DNA from 4 places in the Methylorubrum sp. SL192 genome. Region 1 is predicted to be linked to each of the others. Evidence: predicted binding sites of a transcription regulator. Region 1 holds the regulator's gene; each other region holds the start of a gene.

Region 1 (5,578 bases):
TCGATCGCATCCACCAGCACGGAATCGGCGCTGCCGCGGATGTAGAGCCCGTTGAGGCTTTCCAGCTTCGTGAAGTCGAACCGCGCCGCCGAGCGACCGATCGCCTTCAGGTCGAAGGCGGCGATCATCTCCTCGGTGGAGAAGACTTCCTGATCGCCGTGGCTCCAGCCGAGCCGCACGAGGTAGTTGCGCAGGGCCGCCGGGAGGTAGCCGCGGTCGCGATATTCCTCGACGCCGAGCGCGCCGTGGCGCTTCGACAGCTTGGCGCCGTCCGCCCCGTGGATGAGCGGGATATGCGCCATCGCCGGCACGTCCCAGCCGAGCGCCCGGTAGATCTGGCTCTGGCGCGCGGCGTTGGTGAGGTGGTCGTCGCCGCGGATCACCTGCGTGACGCCCATGTCGTGGTCGTCCACCACGACGGCGAGCATGTAGGTCGGCGTGCCGTCGGAGCGCAGCAGCACGAGGTCGTCGAGATCGCGGTTGGCCCAGGTGACGCGGCCTTGCACGGCGTCCTCGACTACCGTCTCGCCCTCGCTCGGCGCGCGCAGGCGGATCACCGGCTTCACGCCCGCGGGTGCCTCGGACGGGTCGCGGTCGCGCCAGCGGCCGTCGTAGCGCGGGGCGCGGCCCTCGGCGCGGGCGGTCTCGCGCATCTGCGTCAGCTCTTCCGCACTGGCATAGCAGTGATAGGCGTTGCCCGAGGCGAGCAGGCTCTCGGCGACCTCGCGGTGCCGCTCGGCGCGGGCGAACTGGTAGATCACCTCCCCGTCCCAATCGAGGCCGAGCCAGCGCATCCCGTCGAGGATCGCGTCGATCGCCCCTTGCGTCGAGCGCTCCCGGTCGGTGTCCTCGATGCGCAGCAGCATCCGCCCGCCGAAGCGGCGGGCGTAGAGCCAATTGAACAGAGCCGTGCGCGCTCCCCCGATATGCAGGAAGCCCGTGGGTGAAGGCGCAAAGCGCGTGACGACCGGTGACGACATCGGCGGCTGGGAGGCTTCTTCAAAAAGTGCGGGATGGCGCGCGTGCGGCTGCGGCCGGTCTCGGCGGGCGTGTAGCACGAGCGAGCCGATGCGTTAAGAATTCGTCACGGTTGCCCATCGCGCGGGCATCGCAGGTCTCCGAGCGCGGCGGGGTAGAGGCAGGGCACATGGCAGGGGGCGGCGGCAGGGCGATGCGCGGGGCCGTTCCGGCCCTCATCGCCGGTCGCCTCCCCGCCCCCGCACAGCTCTGGCAGGCCGCGCGCGACGGCTTGCGCGGCAGCGTCGCTCGCGAAGCTGAGCAGCGGCGGCTGTTCCCCTGGCTCGCCGTCGCCTTCGGGGCCGGCATTCTCGTCTTCTTCACGGCGACCGATGGAGAGCCTTCCCTCGCCGCGCCGCTGATCGCGGCGGGGCTCTGCCTTTCGGTGATGCCGCTGCTGCGGGCGCGCCCGGTGGCGCTCGCGCTGATGCTCGGCCTCGCCGCCGTCTTCCTCGGCTTCGCGGCGGGCGTCTGGCGGGTCGCCTCCGTCGCGGGACCGGTGCTGACCCGCGTGACCATCGCGCCGCTTGTCGGCCTCGTCGAAGGGCTCGATGAGCGCGAGGGCGGCGCGCGGCTGATCGTGCGCGTCGAGCGGTTCGGCGATCTCGATGCGGAAAGCCGCCCGCGCCGGGTGCGGGTCTCGTACCGCGCTGCGCAGGCCGTGCGGCCGGGTGACGCCATCCGCGCCACCGCCCGCCTGTTGCCGCCGCCGGAGGCGGTGCGGCCGGGCGGCTACGACTTTGCGCGCGACGCCTACTTTCGCGGGATCGGCGCCGTGGGCTCGCTGGTCGGCAAGGTCGAGGTCGGGCCGCCGGCCGAGCCGCTGGCCCTGTCGCTGCGGTTGACCGCCGCCATCGACGCGGCGCGCAATGCCTTCACCCGCCGCATCACCGACGCGATCGGCGGACAGGCCGGCGCGGTGGCGGCGGCCCTCGTCACCGGAAAGCGCGGACTGATCTCCAACGAGACCAACGACGTGCTGCGCGCGGCGGGAATTTATCACGTCGTCTCGATCTCCGGGCTCCACATGGTGCTCGCGGCGGGCGTCGTATTCTGGCTGGTGCGGGCCGGGCTCGCCCTGGTTCCGGTGCTAGCCCTCGCCTGGCCCATCAAGAAGATCGCGGCGGGGACGGCGATGCTGGGCGTGACCGCCTATTGCGCCTTCTCCGGCTGGGACGTCGCCGCCGAGCGCGCGCTGATCATGACGCTGGTGATGCTCGGCGCGATCCTTGTCGATCGCCCGGCGCTCAGCCTCCGCAACCTCGCCCTCGCAGCGATCCTGGCGCTCGCCCGCGAGCCGGAGGCGCTGCTGGGTCCGAGTTTCCAGATGTCGTTCGGTGCGGTTGCCGGCCTCATCGCCTGTGCGCCGCTCATCGACGGGCGGGTTTTCCGAACCGACAGTTCGTCCCGGATTGCGCGGTCCGCGTTCTGGGTGGCGAAGGCGGTGGTCGGAACGCTGGCCACGACGCTGGTGGCGCAACTCGCCACCGCGCCATTCGCGACCTACCACTTTCAGACCGTGCAGCCCTTCGGCCTTGTCGGCAACGCGCTGACCCTGCCGCTCGTGTCGCTCGCGGTGATGCCCGCGGCGGTGCTCGGGATGCTGGCCTACCCCTTTGCCCTCGACCGACCGGTCTGGTGGCTGATGGGGCTTGCGGTGCGCGGCATGCTCGACATCTCCGCCTGGATCGCCGGGTTCGGGCAAGCCAACGTCGTGCTGCCCGCGTTCGGAACGGGCGCCCTGATGCTGCTCGCCGCCGCCCTGCTGCTGGCGACACTTCCTGTGTCGCGGCTGCGTCTCCTCGCCCTCGTGCCGGCGGGGCTCGGTGTTGCCCTCGCCGCGAGCCCAATCCGCTACGACATCTACATCGATCGGGACGGGGCCGGCGCCGCGGTTCGCGGCAAGGACGGGCGCCTCGTGGTGCTCGGGCGCCCGCCCGGCTTCGTGCTCGAACAATGGTTGAAGGCCGATGGCGACGGCCGCCGTCCGGAAGCCGCGACCGGTGCCGCCGGGCCGCGCTGCGACCGGATCGGCTGCACCCTCACGGCCGTGGACGGGCGCGCCGTCGCTCTCGTCATGGACAAACGCGCTTTCGCGGAGGATTGCGCGCGGGCCGACATTCTCATCACCCGACTGCGTGCTCCGCCGGGCTGCGCCGCGCCGCTGATCGCCGACCGGACGTTCCTAGCGGTGCGGGGCGCCACGGCGATCCGCCTCGGAACGGCAGGACCTGAAATCACCACTGCCCGCGGGGCCGGTCAGCCGAAGCCCTGGCAGCCCCGGCCTGCCAGCGCGGCGACACCGGCAACCGAGGCGGGCCCCCAATCTCCCAACGATCCAAGTGCGGCGGATCCATCAGACCCGCCGCTCCCCGAAAATCCTCAGTAACGGCGCACGAGGCTGACGAGCTTGCCCTGGATGCGCACCCGATCGGGCCCGAGCACGCGGGTCTCGTAGGCCGGGTTGGCGGCTTCCAGCGCGATCGACGAGCCGCGGCGGCGCAGGCGCTTGAGGGTCGCCTCCTCGTCGTCGATCAGCGCGACGATGATGTCGCCATTGTTGGCGGTCTCCTGTTTGTGGATCACCACGAGGTCGCCATCGAGAATGCCGGCCTCGATCATCGAATCGCCGCGCACTTCCAGCGCGTAATGCTCTCCGCCCGACAGGAAGTCGGGGGACATCGAAATCGAGTGGCTCTGGCTCTCGATCGCCGAGATCGGCACACCGGCAGCGATCCGGCCCATCACCGGCACCATCACCGATTGGCCCTTGCCGTCATGGGCCTGAAGCATGGGAGGCTTCGGCGCGGCGGGCTTGGCCGAAAGACCGCCCTCGACCACGCTCGGCGTGAAGCGCCGCGGCTCGGACGATGCGGGCTTGGCCGCCGGCATGTCGGGCATGCGCAGGATCTCGATCGCCCGCGCCCGGTTCGGCAGACGGCGGAGAAACCCGCGCTCTTCCAGCGCCATGATCAGGCGGTGGATGCCGGATTTGGATTTCAGGTCGAGCGCGTCCTTCATTTCGTCGAAGGACGGCGGCACACCGCTCTCCTGCATCCTCTGCTGGATGAACTGGAGCAGTTCGAGTTGCTTGCGGGTCAGCATGCGGCACCTGCTGTCGACCGCGGGCCGGGGGCGCCGCAGAATCGTTGAAAACAAAGCACGAACAGCCTAGACGTTCCTCTCCTGTTCCGCAAGCATCCCTCCGGAAGCGACAGTGGTGGGCGCGTTTTCGAAAATCGGCGGCGGCCCATAATCGATAATCAGCGGGTAGTTTTGGAGAAACGCATTACTAACAACGACTTAAATGCCTTTTGAGGGGTGTCCAATCGCAACGACTGTTCGCGCCTGCCGCTCGCCGCCGATTATCGATAACGCATTGCCGCTGATGCGTTTTTTGCGGACCCACTTTCCAGCCTGCGTGTGATTGCGGACCCTATTGCGGACCCCGCGGGGTAAGAGTGCGCGAGATTTCCGAAGGCCCAATCGTCGACGAGGACGCAAGTGGAGCAATCAGTAGGCGCGCAGCGTCTCAATCCAGACCGGAATGTCGGCATCGGCAATTTCTGTCCGTACCTCATTATAGATGGCGAAAAGTTTATCGGGATCACTTTCCAGGCCAAAGCGTCGCTTCAAATATGCATGTAAACCTCCGAGCCTAAATCCGAAATATATTGCTTCGTAATTCGGCGCGCCGTAACCGGCGTCGGGGTATTCAAGAACTACGAGCCTTATGAGCGCGAATATATAAGCCTCACGCAGGCCTATTAATCCGGATGTCGGCAAATCGCGTCCTGCGCTTCGGGCAGCCTTGCTGAACACTCGCAGTTTGTATCGTTCGGGCACGGCGCCGCGACGTCGCCAGCCAGCGATGGTTGATGGATCTATCCCAAGCTGATCCGCCAACTCCCGGTCCAACTCCACCCCTGCTTCTCGCTTGAGGCTGTCGATTTCGTCGCCAACGCCATCTGCCATGTTGCATCACATTTCACAAGATGTCATACGTCATGTAATGACATGTTGTGCGAGCTTAACATGAACGTTGTCCTTCACGACAGCCTCGCCGCCTATGAGCGGGAGTACAATCTTGTGCGTGGCGCCCTCACCTCGAAAGGGACGTCGCTGAACGCTTGGTTGTCGGAACAGGGAATAAATCGGCAGCTCGCCTATCGGGCGCTCAAGGGGCAATCACTCGGCCGCAAGGCCGTCGCTGTCCGCGCGCAGATCCTGAGAGACGTTCTTGGCTCGGCCGCCTGACATGTTGGATTGGCTGTCGAGCGTCGATCTGGCAGCTACGGCTGGCATTTCGGAGCGTAAGGCGCGAGCCCCGCTCGCGCGTTCTCTTCGTGATCCGGAATATCGGTGGCGCGGCAAGCAGCTTGTCGTCGTCGCTCGGCATGGTCGCGGCGGACTTAGTGGCGAGCAATTCCGCGTGCGCGCCGACAGCCTCCCTCTCGACCTTCAACAGCGCTGGCGCGAGCTTTCAGGCCCTGTTGAAGCGCCCTTGAAACTAGATGACGCCACCCTGGCCGTGTGCCAGTGGCGCTACGCTCTGATCCAG
Region 2 (5,578 bases), 2.7 Mb from region 1:
GCGCTGTACGAGGACGCACGAAATCCGCATCGGGCCGGTCTCTTCTCTGATGGAGTCCGGCCTGTCGTTTGATGGTTTCGCGTATAAATCAAATGATATCTTTTATAACTTTTCCAGATCTACGAATCAACTCTGCGGTTCATGAAGTATGTTTCAAATATGTATTGATGTGCATGGTATAAGAGCAGTCAAATGCCGCCTGTGGTGGTCGTCACCGTTTCGAAGCCTGCACCTGCCTGAGGGGTCTCTTTCGTGGCCGGACAGGCGCCTGACTTGCCGGTGGCCTGCGGGGACCGCGTGGCTCAACCCCCGCCGTCCCGACGGAGATCGCCCGGATCGGTCTGATCCGCAGCGGGCGAGCTTTAGGCCGGCACCACCGCGACGTTGTCGATGAGCCGCGTCTTGCCGAGATAGGCCGCCACCAGCACCCGCGCCTCTCGGTCGGCCCGTGCCACGGGTTGGAGCGTGTGCGCGTCTCGGACCTCGAGATACTGCACCGGGCCGAACCCCGCCGCCTCCAGCGCCGCGATGCCCTCGGTGACGAGCGGGGCCGCCTCGGCGCCGCGGGCGAGGCCCTCGGCGATGTCGGCAAGCACCGCGTGCAGGCGCGGCGCGATTTGCCGCTCACGCGGATCGAGGTAGCGGTTGCGCGAGGAGAGGGCGAGGCCGTCCGCCTCGCGCAGGGTCGGAACGCCCTCGATCGTCACGGCCAGGTCGAGGTCGCGGATGACCGAGCGGATCACCTGCAACTGCTGAAAGTCCTTCTCGCCGAACAGGGCGATGTCGGGCCGCACCTGAAGGATGAGCTTGGTCACGACGGTGGCGACACCGGAGAAATGGCCGGGCCGGACCGTGCCGCACAGGCCCTCCGCCGCGGGGCCGGGCTCGATGCGGGTGGAGAAGCCCGTCGGGTACATGGTCTCGACGGAGGGGAGCCAGGCTGCGTCGGCGCCGGCCTGGGCGAGCAGGGCGAGATCGGCTTCGGTGTCCCGCGGATAGCGCGAAAAGTCCTCGTTCGGGCCGAACTGGGTCGGGTTCACGAAGATGCTGACGATGGCCCGCCGGCCGATCGCCTTGGCATGCGCCACCAGGGCGAGATGGCCCGCATGCAGCGCACCCATGGTCGGCACCAGCACGATCCGGTCGCCTCCCTTCCGCCACGCATCGACCTGCGCACGCAGAGCCTCAAGGGTATCGAAGCGGAGGGTCGTGTCGGACATCGGGCGGCTCGGTGCAGTGAAACGCGCCGCAGAGGTAAGCGCCCCCGCCGCCGGATGCCAGCGGGGCGGACCCGCATCACGGGCAATAGCGCAAGGGCCGGTCGAACGGATCGTCGTAGCCGGGTCCGGGGCGGAAGCCGTAATAGCTCGGCTTACCCAGCCCGTATTCCGAGCCGACATAGCTCGGGTCGTACGGCGCGTTGGTCGGCACCGGCACGATGCGTGGGGCGCAGCCGACAAGACGACGGGGCAGGGCGCGGGGCGGCCGGTCACCCTCGGCATCCCCGTCGCCTCGTGGGAAGAAGCGCGGGGCCGATGGCGCCCCCACGGGCGGACCGGGCTCGAACACCGGCAGGTCGGCCGCGAAGACGGGGCTGCCGAGGAGGCCGGAAAAGGCGAGGAGAGCGCCGCGCACCCGCTGCCGACCGGCCGTCATCGCATCACTCTCCCGCTCCGTCGCACGATGCCTTGCAGCTTATGGTGAACGGATCGTTATCGCGCGGCGCCCTCACGTCCGCGGATAGACGATGACGGAGAGATAGGTCATCGGCGTCTTGATGAGCTTGGCCGGGCCGTGCAGGCCGTTCGAGTCGAACATCAGCGCGTCGCCGGGCGCCAAGTGATAGTCCTGGCCCGAGTGGTGATAGATCACCTCGCCGGTGAGCATGTAGATGAATTCCGTCCCGACATGGCGGAAGCTCGTATAGGCCTCGGCCTCGTCCTGCAGGGTGATGAGATAGGGCTCCACCACGACATCGCCGCGGATGCCGGCGCCGAGCAACTCGTAGAGATGCCCGACCTTGGTGCCGCGCCGCTCGATCGGTACGCCCTGGCCGCGCTTCACGTAACTGCAATCACGGGTCTCCTCGAAGGCGGCGAAAAGGGCGGTGATCGGCACGTTGAGGGCCGAGGCGATCGCGTTGATCGAAGCGAGCGAGGGTGAGATCGCTCCGTTCTCGATCTTGGAGATCATGCCCGGCGAGATGCCGGCCGCGCTGCCGAGGTCGGCCACCGACAGGTCGCGCTCCCGCCGCAGCAGGCGGACCTGATGGCCGAGCGCCTTTTCCAGGGGGCGCTCCTCCGCGACCGGCGCGTTCGACGCTGTGTTCAGCATGGATCCCTGGCTTCTCCTTCCGCCGTCCCGGCGCGAAACGATTATGGTGCAGGATTTCGAAGCCGCCACCGGGAACGGCCGTTACGAGAGCGCAAGTGCTCGGCCGTGCCAGCTTTTCCACCGGTGGACATCGTCGGGAGATGGCGGAGCCGAAGTCACTGTTCCGGCCCGTGTTAGCCTCCGATGCCGAGATTCCGAGCGATATCTGGCTCGAAGAAGCGCGTTCCGCATCGATGCCAGCTGTCACGGCTTTCCGTATCCGTCGCCCCGATCCGAAGCGACGTCACGCCACTGGCAGACAAGGCGTAACCCGATACCAAAAAAGGGCCGGCGCTGTCCGCGCCGACCCTTCACAAAACCGTCCTTGATCAGAAACCTAGAACGGGATGTCGTCGTCGAGGTCGTAGTTCGGCTTGGCGCCGCCGCCCGAGGAGTGCCGGCGATCGCCGCCGCCACCACCGCCACCGGAGCGGCTCGAGCCGTAATCGTCGCGCCCGCCACGGTCGCCGCCGCGATCACCACTCCGGTCGCCGCCGCGGCTGATCTGGCCGCCGCCGTCGTCCTCGCCCGCGAAGTCGCCGCCGCCACCGCCGCCACGGCCGTCGAGAATCGTCATCTCGCCGCGGAAGCGCTGGAGCACCACTTCGGTGGTGTACTTCTCCGCGCCCGATTGGTCGGTCCACTTGCGGGTCTGAAGCTGGCCCTCGATGTAGACCTTCGAGCCCTTGCGCAGATACTGCTCCGCCACCTTGGCGAGGTTGTCGTTGTAGATCACGACCGAGTGCCACTCGGTCTTTTCCTTGCGCTCGCCCGACGCCTTGTCCTTCCAGGACTCCGACGTCGCGATGCGCAGGTTCACCACGGGGTCGCCCGAGGACAGACGCCGGGTCTCGGGATCGCGCCCGAGATTGCCGACCAGAATCACCTTGTTGACGCTGCCCGCCATCTCATCTCTCCATCCGGTCCGATCTCACAGGGCATTGTAGGTCACGCCCGCGATGGCCGCGACTCTTGAGCGTGCCGCCTCGTCTCGGCAAGCCGTCGTCGGCCTTTGTGCACGCTAACCACCGAGTGCCGTGGCCAGTGTCAATGTTCTATCTCTGTTCTCGTTGCCCGACAAGCGGCTTTCCGGCGCGGTAGCCTAGGGAACCGAGACCGTCCGCGCAGGCGGGCGCCGGCCTCAGGCGACCTTCACGACGAGCTTGCCGAAATTGGCGCCCCGCAGCATCCCGGCGAAGGCAGCCGGCGCGTTTTCCAGGCCCTCGACCACGTCCTCGCGCGCCTTGACCCGCCCGGCACGCAGCCAGCCGCCGACGTCGCTGATGAAATCGCCGTGCATCGCGGCAAAATCCCAGACGATGAAGCCGCGCAGCGTCAGCCGCTTGGTGAGGATGGCGCGCATCAGCACCGGCGAGCGGTCGGGCCCGGCGGGCAGTTCGCTCAGATTGTAGCCCGCGACGAGGCCGCAGACCGGCACCCGCGCGAAATCGTTGAGGAGCGGCAGCACCGCGTCGAACACCGCCCCTCCGACATTCTCGAAATACACGTCGATTCCGTCGGGGCAGGCGCGGGCCAGCGCGTCGGGGAAGTCGGCGGCGCGGTGGTCGACGGCCGCGTCGAAGCCGAGGGTCTCGGTCAGGTAGGCGCATTTTTCCGCGCCCCCGGCGATGCCGACGGCCCGCGCGCCCTTGATACGGGCAATCTGGCCGACGAGGGAGCCGACCGGCCCCGCGGCCGCGGCCACCACCACGGTTTCCTTCGGCTGCGGCCGGCCGATCTCCAGAAGCCCGGTATAGGCGGTCATGCCGGGCATGCCGAGGATTCCGAGGAACTGGCTCGGCGGCCCGTCGGCGGGGTCGATGCGCTGCAGATTCTTGCCGTCCGAGACGGCGAATTCCTGCCAGCCGGCATTGGCCAGCACGAGATCGCCCTCGGCGAAGGCCGGATTCTCGGAGACGACCACCTCGCTGACCGTCTGGCCGACCATGGTCTCGCCGATCTCGACCGGCTTGGCATAGGATTTCGCCGCACTCATCCGCCCGCGCATATAGGGGTCGAGGGAGAGCCAGCGGGTCCGAAGCAGCACCTCGCCCTGTTGCGGCGTGGGCGTGCGCCCCTCTTCCAGGCGAAAATGTTCGGGCTTCGGCTCGCCGTGTGGGCGCGCGGCCAGCACGATCCGACGGTTGACGACTGCCATGGAGCCCTCCGGGGTTCGTTCGGGTGGAACCGGGCAGATGGGTCGCGCGCTGGTTCCGGCAATGCATGGCGGTACAACTGTGGAGGTTCGCGATGGCGTGGAAGACGGCGGCTATGACCGCGGCGATGTTGGCAGTGGCTGGGTCCGCCGGAGCGGCCGAGGGCGATCCGCTCTCGGGCTATCGCTGGAAATCGCGGGTGCTGGTGCTGGCCGCGCCGGATGGCGATGATGCGCAGCTGAAGGCGCAGCGGCAGGCGATGGCATCGGGGCGGACGGGCGCGTCCGCGCGCGATCTCGTCACGGTCGAGGCGGTGGGGAAGGGGGCGGAGGCCTCCGCCCTGCGTCGGCATCTCGGCCTCCCGGACAACGCTTTCCGGGCTGTGCTCGTCGGCAAGGACGGCGGCGCCAAGCTGACCTCGGAGGAGCCGATTCCGCCGCAGCGCCTGTTTTCCACCATCGACGCCATGCCGATGCGGCAGGACGAGGCGAAGCAGCGCTGACCCGCACAAGAAAAAGGGGCCGCGAGCGGCCCCTTCCTTGTCGTCGATGCGATCAGTAGCAGCGCTCGACCAGGACGCGGCGGTAGCCGTAGGGCGTCCAGGCCAGGCGCGGGACGGTGTAGCAGCCGCCACCGGCGAAATACGGGTCGTAGCCGACCGTCGTGTAGCCGTAGGGTCCGCCCCAGCCGCCGTAACCACCATAGCCGCCGTAGAGGCCGCCCGCGGCGAGGCCGAGACCCAGCCCGAGACCGACGCCACCCAGGCCGATGCCGCGCCGGTAGCCCCAGCCGCCGCCCCGCCATCCGCCATATCCGCCGCGCCAGCCGCCGAAGCCGGCACCGCGATAGAACCCGCCCCGGCCGGCGAATCCGCCGCCGAAACGCGGGCCGCCAAACCCACCACCGCGGAAACCGCCGCCGGCGAAGCCGCCACGGAAGCCACCGCCGCCGAACCCACCACCGCGGAAGCCGCCGCCACCGAACCCGCCGCCACCGAACCCGCCGCCGCGGAAGCCACCGCCACCGAAGCCCGGACGGGCATCAGCGGT
Region 3 (5,578 bases), 1.8 Mb from region 1:
TCAGGAACCGGAGCCACGGGAGGCCGGCGGCGTCTCGGCGCTCCTGAAGAACCGGGCGCTTCTGTGCTTTGCCGCCTGCATGGTGCTGTTCTTCCTGGCCAATGCCGCGATGCTGCCTTTGGTCGGCAGCGTCATGACCCTGCGCGCCAGCGAGACGGCCACGGCTCTGGTGGCCGCCTGCATCATGGTCCCGCAGGCGGTGCTCGCACTCACCGCCCCCTTCGTCGGCCGCCTCGCCGAACGCTGGGGACGAAAACCGCTCCTCGTGATCGGTTTCGCGGCCCTACCTGTCCGTGGCCTGCTCTTCGCTTTCGTCAGCGACCCCTACTGGATGGTGGCGATTCAGGTCTTCGACGGCATCTCGGCCTCCGTCCTCGGGGTCATGGTCCCGCTGATCGTCTCCGACGTCACTCGCGGCACCGGCCGGTTCAACACCGCACTCGGGGCGGTCGGGACCGGCATGGGCATCGGCGCTGCCCTCTCCACGGCGCTCGCCGGCTTCATGGCCGACGAACTCGGCAGCCGAACCGCGTTCCTGGGGCTCGCCATCGTCGGCGCCGCTGGCCTCGCCCTCGTCCTCCTGATCATGCCGGAGACCCGGCGCAGGAACGGGGATGAGGCGCATGACCCGTCTTGACCTGCGCCGGCCGACGGGGTTGGAATCGTTTTTGCGCCGCACATCCGCTTAAGCGCGGTTCATCTTCGCCGAGCTATCCGGCGGAAAGCCCCGCGCGCTTGAAACATAAGGCGACGCTTCGCGTTGCGGTTAACGGGTGCCCTGTGCGCCCTCCAGCCACAATCGGCGCCCAGCGGGTCTGATCGAATCGGGACTGACGATCGCGATGGAAGATCTCTGCCAATACGCCAACAGACCGGGGGCCTTTGTCGGGCGCTATCTCAGGCGCCGGATCGTCCCGCATCTCGTGATTCTCTTCTCCGTGCTCGGTGCGGTGTCCTTCTCGGTCTCGACCGACTACGCGCTCAAGGGCGTGGTCGATGCCCTCGGCAAGGGGCCGAGCGCAGGGCAGGTCTGGACGGCCTTGGCGGTGCTGATCGGCTTCATCGCCGCCGACAACCTGCTCTGGCGCGTCGCGGCTCTGGTCGGGGCCTTCACCTTCGTCGGCGTGACCGGCGACATCCGCCGGGATCTCTTCCGCCACATGACGGGCCACGCCCCGTCCTTCTTCGCGGACCGCCAGCCCGGTACGTTGGCCTCGCGCATCACCGCGACGTCGAACGCGATCTTCACCGTCGAGAACATGTTCACGTTCAACGTGATGCCGCCCTGCGTCGCGGCCGTGCTCTCGATCATTTACATCGGCACCGTGAACCTCACGATGGCGCTCGTGCTCGCGGGCATCTTCGCCGCGGTCGTGCTGCTGATGTTCAAGATGGCCTCCGCCGGCAAGCCGCTGCACCACGACTTCGCCGCCAAGGCCGCGAGCGTCGATGGCGAGATGGTCGATCTCGTCGGCAACATGCCGCTGGTGCGCGCCTTCTCCGCGTTCAACCGCGAATTCGTGCGCTTCGACGGCACCATCGGCTCCGAGATGCGGGCGCGCCGCTCCTCGCTCCTCTATCTCGAGAAGCTGCGCATCACCCACGCCATCCTCACCGTGATCTCGATCCTCGGCTTGCTCTACTGGTCGATCAAGATGTGGGAAGCCGGTCAGGCCACCACCGGTCAGGTCGTCCTCGTCTGCACGCTGGGCATCCGCATCCTCGCCGCTACCCGCGACCTCGCCGTCGCGCTGGTGGATGCGACCCAGCACACCGCCCGCCTGTCGGAGGCGCTGCACACGCTGCTGCAGCCGCACGAACTGGTCGATCATCCGGAAGCGGAGAAGCTCATCGGCCAGACCGGCGCCGAGATGCATTTCGACCACGTCGCCTTCAGCTATCCCGACGGGCGCACCGTCTTCTCCGATTTCGACCTGCTGATTCCGGCCGGTCAGACGGTGGGGCTGGTCGGCAAGTCGGGCGGCGGCAAGTCGACCCTGTTCTCGCTGATTCAGCGCTTCTACGAGGTGCAGGGCGGGCGCATCCTCATCAACGGACAGGACATCAACCGCGTCACGCAGGATAGCTTGCGCGAGGCGATCACGGTGGTGCCGCAGGACGTGTCGATGTTCCATCGCTCTCTACGCGAGAACATTCGCTACGGCCGGCCCGACGCGACCGACGAGGAGGTCTGGAAGGCGGCGGAAGCGGCCCACTGCACCGACTTCATCCAGTCGCTGCCGGAAGGCTTCGACACCATTGTCGGCGACCGCGGCGTGAAGCTCTCCGGCGGCCAGCGCCAGCGCATCGCCATCGCCCGCGCCATCCTAAAGGATTCGCCGATCCTGCTGCTCGACGAGGCGACCTCGGCGCTCGATGCCGAGTCCGAGGAGGCGATCCGCGCCGCGCTCGCCAACCTGATGAAGGGCCGCACGGTGATCGCCATCGCGCACCGCCTCTCGACGCTGAAGGACTTCGACCGGATCGTCGTACTGGAGGGCGGGCGCATCGTGCAGGACGGCTCGCCGGAGAAGCTGACCCATCTCGACGGCTTCTACCGCGAGTTGATGAAGAAGGAATCGATGTCGATGTCGCTCGCCGCGGCCTGACATTCGAGCGGCTGCATCTCTGCCCATCGGCTGGGAGGGGTGCAAAAATCGGCCCTTGGATCGACATGGGTGTCATGAGGCCGGGCGGGTCCCTCACCGCCCGGCCTTCTTTTTGACGCCGATACGAAGCGGGAGCGTGCCGTGGCCGAACAGCAATTCGCCAGCGACAACTATGCCGGGATCTGCCCGGAGGCCCTCACCGCGATGCAGGCGGCCAATGCCGGCCACGCCCCCGCCTACGGCGCCGATACCTGGACGCAGGCCGCGGCCGACGGCTTCCGGCGGTTGTTCGAGACCGATTGCGAGGTGTTCTTCGTCTTCAACGGCACCGCCGCCAACTCGCTGGCGCTGGCTTCGCTCTGCCAATCCTATCACAGCGTGATCTGTGCGGATTCGGCGCATATCGAGACCGACGAATGCGGCGCGCCGGAATTCTTCTCCAACGGCTCGAAGCTGCTGACCGCCGCGACCGATGACGGGAAGCTCACGCCCGAGATCGTGCGGACGATCGCCGGCAAGCGCAGCGACATCCACTTCCCGAAACCGCGGGCGGTGACGCTGACCCAGGCGACGGAGACGGGGCGGGTCTACAGCCTTGACGAGATCGCGGCCATCTCGGCCGTTTGCCGCGCATCGGGCCTGCGCCTGCACATGGACGGCGCGCGCTTTGCCAATGCCTGCGCCTCGCTCGACGCGTTCCCGGCCGAGCTGACCTGGAAGGCCGGCGTCGACGTGCTCTGCTTCGGCGGCACCAAGAACGGCATGGCGGTGGGCGAGGCGGTGATCTTCTTCGACCGAAAACTCGCGGAGGATTTCGACTATCGCTGCAAGCAGGCGGGCCAGCTCGCCTCGAAGATGCGCTACCTCTCGGCGCCCTGGGTCGGCATGCTGGAGAACGGGGCGTGGCTCGACAACGCCCGCCACGCCAATGAATGTGCCCGACGGCTGGTACGGGGGATCGCCGACGTACCGGGCATCTCGCTCGCGGCACCGGTAGAGGCCAACGGCGTGTTCCTGAACTTGCCGGCACCGGTCCAAGAGGGGCTGCGCGCCCGCGGCTGGCAGTTCTACGGCTTCATCGGCGGGGCGTCCCGCTTCATGTTCGCCTGGGATTCAGAGCCGGCGCGGGTTGATGCGCTGGCGCAGGACATCCGCCTCTGCGCCCTGCCCGCGGCGGCGTGACCGCGGCGGCGTGACCGCGGCTTCGTTCGCGGCAGGATCAGACGAGATAGGTGATGGTGGCTGCCAGAGCCGTCGCCACGGTGGCGATGGCGAAACCCGATGACGAGAGCAGCATCGCGGAACGGGACGCGGTCGGCTCGGGCTCGTCGGCATAGCCGAAGGCCTGGCCCGCGGCCTGTTCCAGGCGCATGAGGGAGAGGTGACGCGCTTGAGCGGCAGCGGGGGTCATCGGCGTGGCTCCCTTACGGTCAAGCTGACCGTGCTGAGTTAACGTCCGGAAACCATCTTCTGTTCCCATCGCCATCCTGGGCCGCGCCGCCTTAACGTTCCGCTGCCTTGTTTCAGCCGCAGGATTGCCGCCCACCACAGGCTTCGTGAGGCCGTCTTAACCATCCGCCCGCATCACTGTGATGACAACGCGCCGGGCTTGGCAGGATCGTCGGGCTTCGAACGCGGCCGGCCGTCGTGGTACTGCGACCGGCGGAAGCGGACAGGAGACTTTTTGTTTCCTGTTTGTTCCGCTACAGTGAGGGTATGAAGAGCCATGCAGCCCGTCTCCGACCCGATTCGAGGAGCCGTCGCGTGAGCGATCCGGCACGCGACCTGTTCGGGCCTGGTGCCAAGCCTCCCCCCGCGGAGGCCGAGCGCCGCCGCCGCCTCACCCCCGTGGCACCGTCTCCGGCGCCCGCGCCAGAAACGGCGGAGGCGGGTTATGACGCCTCGACGATCGAGGTGCTGGAGGGGCTGGAGCCGGTGCGGCGCCGGCCGGGCATGTATATCGGCGGCACCGACGAGCGGGCGCTGCACCACCTCTTCGCCGAGGTGATCGACAACTCCATGGACGAAGCGGTCGCGGGCCACGCGAGCTTCATCGAGGTGGAGCTGGAAGAATCGGGCTCTCTCGTCGTCACCGATAACGGCCGCGGCATCCCGGTCGATCCGCATCCGAAATTTCCGGGCAAATCCGCGCTCGAGGTCATCATGACCACGCTGCACGCGGGCGGTAAGTTCGACTCGAAGGTCTACGAGACCTCCGGCGGCCTGCACGGCGTCGGCATCTCCGTCGTCAACGCGCTCTCGGACGTGCTCGAGGTCGAGGTCGCGCGCAATCAGACCCTCTACCGGCAGTGCTTTTCCCGCGGTCATGCGCAGGGAAGCCTGGAGACGATCGGGCGGGTGCAGAACCGGCGCGGCACGCGGGTGCGCTTCCATCCCGACGCGCAGATCTTCGGCTCGCTGCGGTTCGACCCGCGTCGCCTGTTCAAGATGGCCCGTTCCAAGGCCTACCTGTTCGGCGGCGTCGAGATCCGCTGGCGCTGCGCCCCGGCCCTGCTCGAAGGGCTGGAGGATGTGCCGGCCGAAGCCGTGCACCGCTTCCCCGGCGGGCTCTCGGACTATCTCGCCCGCGACATAGAGGGGAAGGAGCTCGTCCTCGATTCCATCTTCTCGGGGAAGATCACCAAGCCCGGCTCGCACGGCTCGCTCGAATGGGCGGTCGCCTGGACGGTGGCCGATGACGGCGTCTCGCACTCGTACTGCAACACGATTCCGACGCCGGAGGGCGGCACCCACGAGGCGGGCCTGCGCGTCGCCCTGCTGCGGGCGCTCCGCGAGCATGCCGAGCGCGTGAACCAAGCCAAGCGCATGACGGCGGTGACCACCGACGACGTGATGGCGACCTGCGCCTCGATGCTCTCGGTCTTCATCCGCGAGCCGGAATTCCAGGGCCAGACCAAGGACAAGCTCGCGACGGTGGAGGCCTCCCGCATCGTCGAGACGGCGATTCG
Region 4 (5,578 bases), 130 kb from region 1:
GAAACGGGCCCCTTCCGCAGCTCGGCCAAAGGATCGATCAAAGTTTTGTGATCGAGGATTATTTTTGGAATTACAGTATTAAACCGAAGTAATGGCGTTATATCGCTGCCGTAACATTGGTGTTGCCGTTATATCATAGTTTCCAGGCCCGACCGTCGGTAGAGAAAGTGCGGCTTTCCTCACACCTTCGGTTCGTGCCTTGCGCAATTCCCTGATCCTCTCCGGCCTCGCGGGTATCCTTCTCTCTGGGACTGCGCTGGCCGCCGACCTGCCGCGCCGTGCCGAGGCACCGGTCTTCACGCCGATCCCCGTTTTCGCCTGGACGGGCGCCTATTTCGGCCCCAACGGCGGCTACGCCTACACTGAGAGCGACACGCTGCGGACTACCGGCATCGGTGCGCTCCAGGCCAACGTGACCAACGACCTGCGCCGCGCGAACGTCGCTCTGCCGAAGGACGGGTTCAGCTTCGGTGGTCAGGCCGGCTACAACTTCCAGCTCACGCCGGGCACCGGCTTCGTCTTCGGCTTCGAGACCGACGCGCAGTACCTCGATCTGGCGCGCAGCCGCACCGAGACGATCTTCCGCCCCGCCATCAACCCGAACGTCCTGCGCAACGTCTACGCCGCCGACCTCGACTTCCTCGGCACCGTGCGCGGCCGTGTCGGCTACGCCTTCGATCGCGTCCTGGTCTATGGCACCGGCGGCTTCGCCTACGGCACCACCACGCTGGCCGCGGTCTTCCGCACGGGGACGCCGGTGACCTATGCCGGTGCCCGTTCCGGGCTCGAGACCGGCTACGCCTATGGCGGCGGCATCGAGTACGCGATCCCGGCCAATTCCTTCCTGGATCTCACGGGGTCCCTGCAGATGACGGTCAAGGCCGAGTACCTGCGCTACGACCTCGGCAGCCGCACGGTGCTGATCCGCAGCACGGGCGGCCCCGGCGTCGGCTACAACATCGAATCCCGCACCGAGGGCGCTCTGGCTCGCGTCGGCCTGAACTTCGGGTTCGGCACGTACTGAAGGCCGGGGAGGCCGGCGGAGCGTTCCGTTTCCGCCGGGGCCTTCGATCCCGACCCCATCGCGTTCGCGCGGGCGCCCTCCGGGGCGCCCGTTTCTGTTGGCGGCGGTTCCGTTTGCGGGGAAAATGCTCTAGGCCCGTTCCCGTGACGACCCGTACAGCGCTCTACGCCGGTTCCTTCGATCCGGTCACCAACGGCCATCTCGACGTGGTGCGACAGGCCTGCCGCCTCGTGCCGCGGCTGGTGCTGGCCATCGGCGTGCATCCGGGCAAGGCGCCGCTGTTCACGGCCGAGGAGCGCGCCGCCCTGCTGCGCGAGACCTGCGAACCGCTCGCCGCGGCCGAGGGCGCGAGCCTCGACGTCGTCACTTTCGACGACCTCGCCGTGACGGCCGCCCGGCGCTGCGGGGCGCGCCTGTTCATCCGGGGGCTGCGTGACGGCACCGACCTCGATTACGAGATGCAGCTCGCTGGCATGAACGGCGCGATGGCACCCGAGGTCCAGACCGTGTTCCTGCCCGCTTCCACCGGCGTGCGCCCGATCACCGCGACCCTGGTGCGCCAGATCGCGGCCATGGGCGGCGACGTCTCTCCCTTCGTGCCGTCGGTCGTCGCCGCGCGGCTTGCCGCCCGCTTCGCTAAATCCTGATTCCACCCGATCCTGATCCCCACCACGGAGCTTTAGACCGCATGAATCGCCGCCACGCCGTCCTCGGACTCGCCCTCTCCGCCATGCTCCTCGCCGCCCCGGCGCGGGCCGGCGAGAACACCGTGCTTCTCGAGACCAAGGACGGGCGGGTCACGATCGAGCTGCGCCCGGAAATCGCGCCCAAGCACGTCAAGCAGCTCAAGACGCTGATCGGCCAGGGCTTCTACGACGGCCTGAAGTTCCACCGCGTCATCGACGGCTTCATGGCCCAGACCGGCGATCCCAAGGGCAACGGCACCGGCGGCTCCACCCTGCCCAACATTCCCGCCGAGTTCTCCTCCGCGCCGTTCAAGCGCGGCACGGTCGGCATGGCCCGCTCGGGCAGCCCGAACTCGGCCAACTCGCAGTTCTTCATCTGCCTCGGCGACGCGGACTTCCTGAACAACAACTACACCGTCGTCGGCGTCGTCACCTCGGGCATGGACGTGGTCGACAAGATCAAGAAGGGCTCCAAGGCCGATAACGGCTCCGTGCAGAACCCCGACAAGATCGTGAAGATGACGCTCGCCGGAGGCGGCCAATAGCGGCCCGCCGGCCATCGCGCCGCGGGGTCTGCATCCTCGCGGCCTGCCTCGCCCCGATCATGGCGGGCGGGGCCGATGCGTTCGACGGCATTGAACCCTGGCGCACCCTGCCCCAAACCTTGCGGGGTACGCAGCATGTGCCGCTGCCCGCCGGTGACACGGCGGCGGCCCCGGCCGATACCCTGAAGGCGCTCTACCCGGCGCTTGCCGCCTGCTGGAAGGCGCCCGAAGGGCTCAGCCGGTTCGAGCGCGTGGAGATCACGGCGCGTCTCTCCCTGCGCCGGGACGGCTCGGTGATCGGCATGCCGCAGATCACCTTCGCCAAGACGCCGTTTGCGAACACGCCGGGCGATACGAGGGCCCGAGACATCCTGATTCGGGCGACGCGCGACGCGATCGCCCGCTGCACGCCGGTCCGGGTCACTCCGGCTCTCGGCGGAGCCATCGCGGGGCGCCCCCTGGCGCTGCGCTTCATCTACGACGGACCCAGAGGACAGGGAATTTAACTCATGGCAGAGACGAACGAGACCATCGTCCTGGAGACCACCAAGGGCCGCGTCGTCATCGCGCTGCGCGCCGACCTCGCCCCCAACCACGTCGAGCGGATCAAGACGCTGACGACCCAGGGCTTCTACGACGGCGTGCCGTTCCACCGCGTCATCGACGGCTTCATGGCCCAGACCGGCGACCCGACCGGCACCGGCTCGGGCGGCTCGGAGCTGCCCGACCTCAACGCCGAGTTCAACGCCGAGCCGCATGTGCGCGGCACCTGCTCGATGGCGCGCACCAACTTCCCGCATTCGGCGAATTCGCAGTTCTTCATCTGCTTTTCCGACGCACGCTTCCTCGACCGCCAGTACACGGTGTGGGGCAAGGTGATCGAGGGCATGGAAGTGGTCGACACGATCAAGCGCGGCGAGCCCGTGCGCGATCCGGACCGGATCGTGAAGGCGACCGTCGCGGCGGCGTAAGGCTGTTTTTCCCCTCTCCTCGCCTGCGGGGAGAGGGGGCTTCTGATGTCGCGATGAAGCCGGCCGAGGCTCAGCCTTCCGGCGGCTCCCTGAGCCCCGCGGCCTCTTCGAGCCAGGTCAGGATTTCCGGGGCCCGCCAGGGCTTGGGCATGAAGGTCGCGGTGACGCGTAGGTCGCTCGGCTGGTCGCCCGCGTCGCCCGAGGTCAGCAGCAGGCGGATGCGCGGCCACGTCACGCCGATGATCCGCGCGAGTTCGAAGCCGCCGATCGTGCCCGGCGTGCGCACGTCCGAGAACACGACGTCGATCCCGTCGCCCCGCTGGTGCAGGATGTCAAGCGCACGCTCGGCCGTCTCGGCCTCGATGACCTCGAAGCCCTTCTCCTCCAGCAACTCGGCCGCGAGGTAGCGCTCATCGGGTTCATCCTCGACGACGAGAATGACGGGCCGGCGGCCTGTGGGTCGTGCGTCACTCATGACTGGTCACTCATGACCCTGATTAATCTAGAGGGCTCGCGGGAAAAACGCAGATTGCGCATCCCATACGATAACCTCCGGCAAAGTCCCCGGCAGACAATACGATAGAACGGTGGGGGCAAACGTCTGTCGTTCATGGGCAACAGCGCCTGGATTTGTTGCGCTCAAGTCGGGTCGGCATGCGCTTTTGCGTGAGATAAGCCGTCGCACCCGCTTTGCGTGCAGGGCTTGATGCGTCGCCGCCTCCCCTGGTCCAGGGTCAAGTGTGCGGTCGGAATAAAATCCGCATTTTCAACAGGGATGGCAACGCGAGGGCGGTTGACGGGTTACGGCTCAGGTGCGTTCACTGTTTGTTCTGAGCGACACCCTCCCGAGCCCCTGAACCCGCACCCATGCCCCCTCCCCGATCCCCCGACGTGCCGACGCTGGATGCGCTTCGCCGCCTGACGGACCGTACCGGGGCCGGCAGCGAACCGGCGGATTCGCGCGCCCTGCCCTTCGGGGTGACGGGGCTCGACGCGGCTCTGCCCGGTGGCGGTCTGGCCCTCGGGGCGCTCCACCAGATCCATGAGGGCGGCCCGCGCGGGCGCTACGCCGCTACCGCCGTGCTGTTTGCCGGCGGCATCCTCGCTCGGCTCGACGGTCCGGTGCTGTGGTGCCTGCACAGCCGCGATCTGTTCGCCCCCGCGCTCGCCCGGGTCGGGCTGCATCCCGACCGGGTGGTCTATTGCGAGACGTGGCGGGATGCCGAGGTGCTGCCCGCCATGGAGGAGGGTCTGCGCCATCGGGGGCTGGCCGGCGTCGTCGGCGAACTGACCCGCATGACGCTCACCCCCTCCCGCCGGCTCCAGCTCGCGGCGGAGGGCTCGGGCGTCACCGCGCTCGTCGTGCACCGCCTCTGCGCGGGGGAGGCCGTCGAGCCGGAGCCCAGCGCCGCGCGAACCCGCTGGCGGGTGGCGCCCGCCCCTTCGGAAGGAACGAACCGTCGAATGGGCCGGCCGCGCTGGCGGCTCGACTTGCAGCGCTGCCGCGGTGGGGCGCCGGGGGCTTGGATCGTGGAGGCTTGCGATGCGCAGGGTCGTCTCGCTGTACCTGCCGTCCTGGCCGACCGACCGGCTGCGCCGGAGCGGGTCCAGCACCGCGCCGCCGGATGAGCCCCTTGCCACCGTGGCGCAGGACGGTGCCCGGCGCCTTCTGGCCGGCGTCGACGCCGCCGCCCGCCGCCTCGGCCTGCGACCGGGCATGAGCGCGGCCCATGCCGGGGCGCTGGTGCCGGGCCTGCACCTCGTGCCCGCCGATCCCGAGGCGGATGCGGCGGCCCTGGCGCGGCTCGGCCTGTGGTGCCAGCGCTACGCGCCGATCGTCGCCCTCGACCCGCCCGACGGGCTGGTGATCGACATCACCGGCGCCGCCCATCTCCATGGCGGCGAGGCGCCCCTGCTCGCCGATCTCTCCGCCCGCCTGGAGCGGACGGGCATCACGGCGCGGCTCGCGCTCGCCGACACGCCGGGCTGCGCCTGGGGGCTGGCCCGCTTCGGCGAAGGGGGCATCGTGCCGCCGGGCGACGCGGCGCCGGTGCTGGCCCCCCTCCCGGTGGCGGCGTTGCGGCTCGGCGCCGAGGCCGTGCGGGCGCTGCAGGATGTCGGCCTCGCCCGCATCGGCCAACTCAGCGACAAGCCGCGGGCGGCCTTGCGGCTGCGCTTCGGTGCCGAGATCCTGTTCCGGCTCGACCGGGCGCTTGGGCACGCGCCGGAGCCGCTGACGGCGCTCGCCGCACCCGAGACCCCGCGCGTGGCCCTGCGCTTCGCCGAGCCGGTCGGCGCGCGCGAGAGCCTGGAACGGGTCGTCGCCGACCTCTGCGCCCAGCTCGTGCCGGA

What was found. Region 1 encodes LexA, which represses DNA repair genes until DNA is damaged. Its sites were predicted from a motif close to TGTTCNNNNTGTGTTCNG; they were not measured.
Region 2: ssb (single-stranded DNA-binding protein) is a predicted target of LexA. The motif match lies at 3,425-3,442, and genes of this name have one in related genera.
Region 3: parE (DNA topoisomerase IV subunit B) is a predicted target of LexA. The motif match lies at 4,295-4,312, and genes of this name have one in related genera.
Region 4: OVA30_RS19420 (ImuA family protein) is a predicted target of LexA. The motif match lies at 4,042-4,059, and genes of this name have one in related genera.

What each region holds. Positions count from the first base shown of each region.
Region 1 covers NZ_JAPPQV010000003.1:4,143,049-4,148,626, forward strand. Annotated here, with positions in the region: gene gltX (glutamate--tRNA ligase) at 1-980, opposite strand, end outside; gene OVA30_RS19975 (ComEC/Rec2 family competence protein) at 1,148-3,406, shown strand; gene lexA (transcriptional repressor LexA) at 3,400-4,122, opposite strand; gene OVA30_RS19985 (helix-turn-helix domain-containing protein) at 4,531-4,992, opposite strand; gene OVA30_RS19990 (hypothetical protein) at 5,053-5,274, shown strand; gene OVA30_RS19995 (helix-turn-helix domain-containing protein) at 5,522-5,578, shown strand, end outside.
Region 2 covers NZ_JAPPQV010000003.1:1,441,776-1,447,353, forward strand. Annotated here, with positions in the region: gene panC (pantoate--beta-alanine ligase) at 363-1,220, opposite strand; gene OVA30_RS07485 (hypothetical protein) at 1,297-1,656, opposite strand; gene OVA30_RS07490 (helix-turn-helix domain-containing protein) at 1,729-2,334, opposite strand; gene ssb (single-stranded DNA-binding protein) at 2,711-3,280, opposite strand; gene OVA30_RS07500 (NADP-dependent oxidoreductase) at 3,515-4,531, opposite strand; gene OVA30_RS07505 (DUF4174 domain-containing protein) at 4,624-5,031, shown strand; gene OVA30_RS07510 (hypothetical protein) at 5,084-5,578, opposite strand, start outside.
Region 3 covers NZ_JAPPQV010000003.1:2,340,940-2,346,517, reverse strand. Annotated here, with positions in the region: gene OVA30_RS11810 (MFS transporter) at 1-637, shown strand, start outside; gene OVA30_RS11805 (ABC transporter ATP-binding protein) at 843-2,609, shown strand; gene OVA30_RS11800 (threonine aldolase family protein) at 2,751-3,791, shown strand; gene OVA30_RS11795 (hypothetical protein) at 3,829-4,020, opposite strand; gene parE (DNA topoisomerase IV subunit B) at 4,374-5,578, shown strand, end outside.
Region 4 covers NZ_JAPPQV010000003.1:4,008,132-4,013,709, forward strand. Annotated here, with positions in the region: gene OVA30_RS19390 (outer membrane protein) at 200-1,024, shown strand; gene coaD (pantetheine-phosphate adenylyltransferase) at 1,168-1,671, shown strand; gene OVA30_RS19400 (peptidylprolyl isomerase) at 1,713-2,255, shown strand; gene OVA30_RS19405 (hypothetical protein) at 2,315-2,761, shown strand; gene OVA30_RS19410 (peptidylprolyl isomerase) at 2,765-3,226, shown strand; gene OVA30_RS19415 (response regulator) at 3,297-3,701, opposite strand; gene OVA30_RS19420 (ImuA family protein) at 4,094-4,855, shown strand; gene OVA30_RS19425 (DUF6504 family protein) at 4,770-5,578, shown strand, end outside.